DNA from 2 places in the Variovorax defluvii genome. Region 1 is predicted to be linked to the other one. Evidence: predicted binding sites of a transcription regulator. Region 1 holds the regulator's gene; the other holds the start of a gene.
The links. The regulator FNR, encoded in region 1, switches genes on or off when oxygen is low (the NO sensors DNR and NnrR bind a similar motif). The targets are predictions, from matches to a motif close to TTGATNNNNATCAA.
Positions count from the first base shown of each region.

Region 2: ABEA07_RS25055 (universal stress protein) is a predicted target of FNR. The motif match lies at 1,096-1,109, and genes of this name have one in related genera.

Region 1 covers NZ_BAABGJ010000080.1:123,679-125,871, forward strand. The annotation lists gene ABEA07_RS23375 (sulfite exporter TauE/SafE family protein) at 10-726, opposite strand; gene fnr (fumarate/nitrate reduction transcriptional regulator Fnr) at 895-1,611, shown strand; gene ABEA07_RS23385 (hypothetical protein) at 1,592-1,837, opposite strand; gene ABEA07_RS23390 (nitrogen fixation protein FixH) at 1,834-2,109, opposite strand; gene ccoG (cytochrome c oxidase accessory protein CcoG) at 2,132-2,193, opposite strand, start outside.
Region 2 covers NZ_BAABGJ010000080.1:465,935-468,127, forward strand. The annotation lists gene ABEA07_RS25050 (bifunctional aminoglycoside phosphotransferase/ATP-binding protein) at 1-515, opposite strand, end outside; gene ABEA07_RS25055 (universal stress protein) at 512-1,021, opposite strand; gene ABEA07_RS25060 (zinc-dependent alcohol dehydrogenase family protein) at 1,252-2,193, shown strand, end outside.

The DNA of each region.
Region 1 (2,193 bases):
CCGGGTGGCTCAGCGGCACCAGAGTTCGATCTGGTGGCTCAGGTCCGTCCAGATGGCTTGAACCGCCATGGCCGCGAGCATCACGCCCGCCAGCCGGCATCCCCATTCTTTCCGGACAACGCCTGCGCCCGCCGCCAGGCGGGTCCACAGCCAGGGGGCGAGCACCAGCGAGAGGCCGCTGCCTGCCGCGAACAGGGCCATGGCCGCCGCGCCCCCGACAGGCGAGTTGGCCAGGCCCGCGAGCATCAGGGCCGAGTAGAGCAGCCCGCAGGGCATGCAGACCCACAGGGCCCCCGTGGCGAACAGCCCTGGCGCCGTGCCCACGGCGGGGCGCAGCCGCGCGGACATGCCGCGGCCCAGCCGATGCGCCCACAGCGGTTGACGGCCCGTCACCACGAGCGCCGATCCCCAGGCGAGGATGAACACGTGGAGGACGACCCACAAGGGCCGCAGCGCGATCGCGTGGCTGCTCGCCGCAGCCAGGCCCTGCACGGCCGATGCGGCGATGGCGCCCGCACCCGCGTAGCCTGCAATGCGACCCGCGTGGAAGATCCATGCCGCCCTGCCCTCGCCGCTCAGCGCCGGGAGCGACGCGGCGGCGGCGCCGCCGCCCACCGGGCGGACGATGCGGATGACGCCGCTGCAGGCTGCCGCGCACATGGCGACGCAATGCGGCCCCCCCAACAGGCCCATCAGCAAGGCGGTGCCCGCCAGAGCAGTCTGCATGTTCATGCGGCGGAGCAAGCGGCGGCAACCGCGACGTTGGAGGCGTTCGACATGGGGTGCGATGGCAAATCCAGGCCACTATGCCGTCGGCAGGGCCTGCCGACATTGATGTGCGTCAAACCGGCGATGCGCAGCGCGACCCAGAATCGACCGCATCCCCAGCACACCATGAACTCTCAGCACATCAAGGTCGCCTGCTCCAGTTGCAACCTGCGCGAACTCTGCATGCCTGCCGGCCTGGACGCCGGCGATCTCGCACGCATCGACGCGATCGTCGCCCGGCGCCGCAAGGTCAAGCGGCGCGAAACGCTGTTCCGGACCGGCGATCCGTTCACCTCGCTGTTCGCCATCCGCAGCGGCTTCTTCAAGACGCGCGTGGCCAGCGAAGACGGGCGCGACCAGGTGACCGGCTTCCAGATGGCCGGCGAGATCATCGGCCTGGATGGCATCGTCAACGACCAGCACAGCTGCGATGCGGTGGCGCTGGAGGATGCCGAGGTCTGCGTCATGCCCTTCCACCAGATCGAGGCGCTGTCGCGCGAAGTGCAGGCGCTGCAGCGGCATGTCCACCAGATCATGAGCCGCGAGATCGTGCGCGAGCACGGCGTGATGCTGCTGCTGGGCAGCATGCGCGCCGAGGAGCGGCTGGCCGCCTTCCTGCTCAACCTGGTCCAGCGGCTGCATGCCCGCGGCTTCTCGCAATCGGAGTTCATCCTTCGCATGACGCGCGAGGAGATCGGCAGCTACCTCGGCCTCACGCTCGAAACGGTGAGCCGGACCATGTCGAAGTTCATGAGCGACGGCATCCTCGACATCGATCAGCGCCGCGTGCGCATCGTCGATCCCGAGGGCCTGCGGCGCATGATCAATCCTCCTGGCTGTTGATCACCGCGGCCGGCTGCATGAGCAGCAGCGTCAGCGCGTTGGCACAGGCGCCGAACAGCCAGAAGAGAAAGAACCCGGCCGTGTAGATCGCCTGCCGCGACAGCGCGAGGGTTTCGCCGCGCCAGTGCAGGTCGGCCGGGTCGACCAGCGCGAACACCACGAGTTCGGTGACGCAGGCCAGCAGGAAGGCCGGCCAGAGAATCGACATCCACTGCTGGCGTTTCATTGCTTCGCGCCCGGCGCATATTCCGCCGGCGTCGCCGCATGGTTGCGCCCGGCGATCGCCGGCAGCAGGCCCTTGCCGGCCCGCTCCCCGGATGACCCGAGGGCGCGCGGGTTGTCGCTCTGCGGCACCACCGGGTCGGGCGTGCGCAGCGCGAGGTACAGCGTCACGAAGCTGGCCACGACCACGATGGCGGGCAGGCCGAGCACCATCCACAGCATCGGGTGGCGCCACCAGGGATCGGCGGCGGCCGGGGGTGGGGCGAGTTCGTTCATCGGATCTCCTTCTTCTGTCGTTTCACCGGGGCACCAGGAAGGTGGTCTTCTCCGACACCTGCGCACCGCCCTCTTCCGCGCGCA
Region 2 (2,193 bases), 340 kb from region 1:
ATGGCCGGACGTCCCGCCAGGGCCGGACCGCCGAAGGGCGTTTCCTGCGCGGCCACCGCGGCCTGCGCATGGAAGGTCGCGAGGTGATGGCCGAGCTGCTCGATCCAGGTTTCGATCGGGCCGTCCGCCGACAGCAGGCGACGCAGCAGCGCATCTTCGGAGAAGCGGTGCATGCTGACGGCGAAATCGATGGCCGCGCCCGCGCCGCCCAGGTGCGGCGCTTCGTCCGTGCCGCACACGGGCAGCACCGCCACGTAGAGCGCGGGTGCAAGCCGCCGGTTCAGGCGCAGCTCCTCCTCGCAGAACCGTCGGCGCGCATCCAGGGTGCGGAAATCGACGAAGCCCAGCGCGACCGGCTTCTTCAACTTGTAGGCCATCTGCCGCGTCAGCAGCACCCAGGAGATATGGGTTTCGATCAATGCGACGGGCTCCCCGGTATCGCGGCGCAGCCGCTCGCGCAGCGCCTCCACGCGGCGACGGGCGAGACCGACCTCAGGCGTTTGCTGCAAGCTCATGCCTGCAGTTTGACCGCGTCGGGCACCGGGGCCTGCGCACCCTCGTCGTCCCTCGTATCCGACTTCGCCCTGACCAGCAGCACCGGCACCGGTGCCATGCGCAGCACCTGCTCGGCGTCGCTGCCCAGGAGCGCGCGCGCGACGCCATGGCGGCCATGCGTGCCGATCACGATCAGGTCGGCCTGCCAGGCCTTCGCCTGCTCGACGACCAGCTCCGAGACGCGGCCGGCCAGGGATGTGAACAGCACGCTCTCGGCCTCCATGCCGGCCCGCCGGACGCGCTCCCGGCCCTGCGCCAGCACCTCCTTGCCGGCTTGAGCCATCAAGGGAACGATGTCCCCGCTATAGGCGGCGAAGCTCTCGAAGCCGGTGACGTACTTCAGCTCGTCCACGACGTGGATCAGGCGGATCGCCCCGCCTGTGAGCCTGGCCAGGCGCACGGCCTCGTCCAGTCCGCGCATCGATGTCGCGCTGCCGTCGATGGGTACAAGGATGCGCTCGTACATGGGGGGGACTCCTTCGGTGGCGACGTGCCCGGTTCGGAATCCGGCCAGTGTCGGCGGCCCCGCCGGCCTCGGCCTTGATCCTGATCAAGCCAGCTTCCGGTCGATGCCGGGGCCTCTCGCCAAGCCGCGCCCCTTGCGCCCGCCTGGGGGCGGGCTCTTGCGCTGGCGCAAGGCAAGCGCGGTCCCTGCGATGCATGCTACCCACTCGACTGTGCGAGGAACGTGGAATGATGAACGCCATGGTCCTGCCCGCTGCCGGGCAGCCACTCCGGATGGAAAAGCGCCCGCTGCCCGAGCCGGCCGCCGGCGAAATGCGGCTGCGCGTACTGGCCTGCGCCGTTTGCCGGACCGATCTGCACATCGTCGATGGCGAGCTCGCGCTGCCTGTGCAACCCATCGTGCCGGGCCACGAAATCGTTGGCCGCGTGGAAGCCATCGGCCCGGGGGTGCAGGGCCATCGCATCGGCGACCGAGTCGGCGTGCCCTGGCTGGGGCACAGCTGCGGCCACTGCGCCTACTGCGCACAGGACGCCGAGAACCTCTGCGACACGCCGCGCTTCACCGGCTACCACCGGGACGGCGGCTTCGCCACCCACGTGATCGCCGAGGCCGACTATTGCCTGCCCCTCCACGTGGCCAGGCCGCCTGAGGAAGTCGCGCCGCTGATGTGCGCCGGCCTCATCGGCTGGCGCTGCCTCAAGGCCGCCGGCGAGCGAGCGCTGCGGCTGGGCCTCTACGGCTTCGGCGCGGCCGCCCACCTGATCGCCCAGGTCGCGACCGCCCAGGGCCGCCAGGTGCATGCTTTCACGCGGCCGGGCGACCGGACCGGCCAGGACTTCGCGCGAAGCCTCGGGGCCGCCTGGGCCGGCGGCGCCGACGAACTGCCGCCCGAGCCGCTCGATGCCGCGATCATCTTCGCGCCCGTGGGCGCGCTGGTGCCTGCCGCGCTGAAGGCGGTCCGCAAGGGCGGGCGCGTGGTCTGCGGCGGCATCCACATGAGCGACATTCCCTCGTTCGCGTACCGCCTGCTGTGGGAAGAGCGCCAGCTCGTCTCCGTGGCCAACCTGACGCGCCGCGACGGGCGCGAATTCCTCGCCATCGCGCAGGCGCAGCCGCCGCAGGTGCACGTCACCACGTATCCACTGGCGCGGGCCAACGAGGCGCTGGCCGAT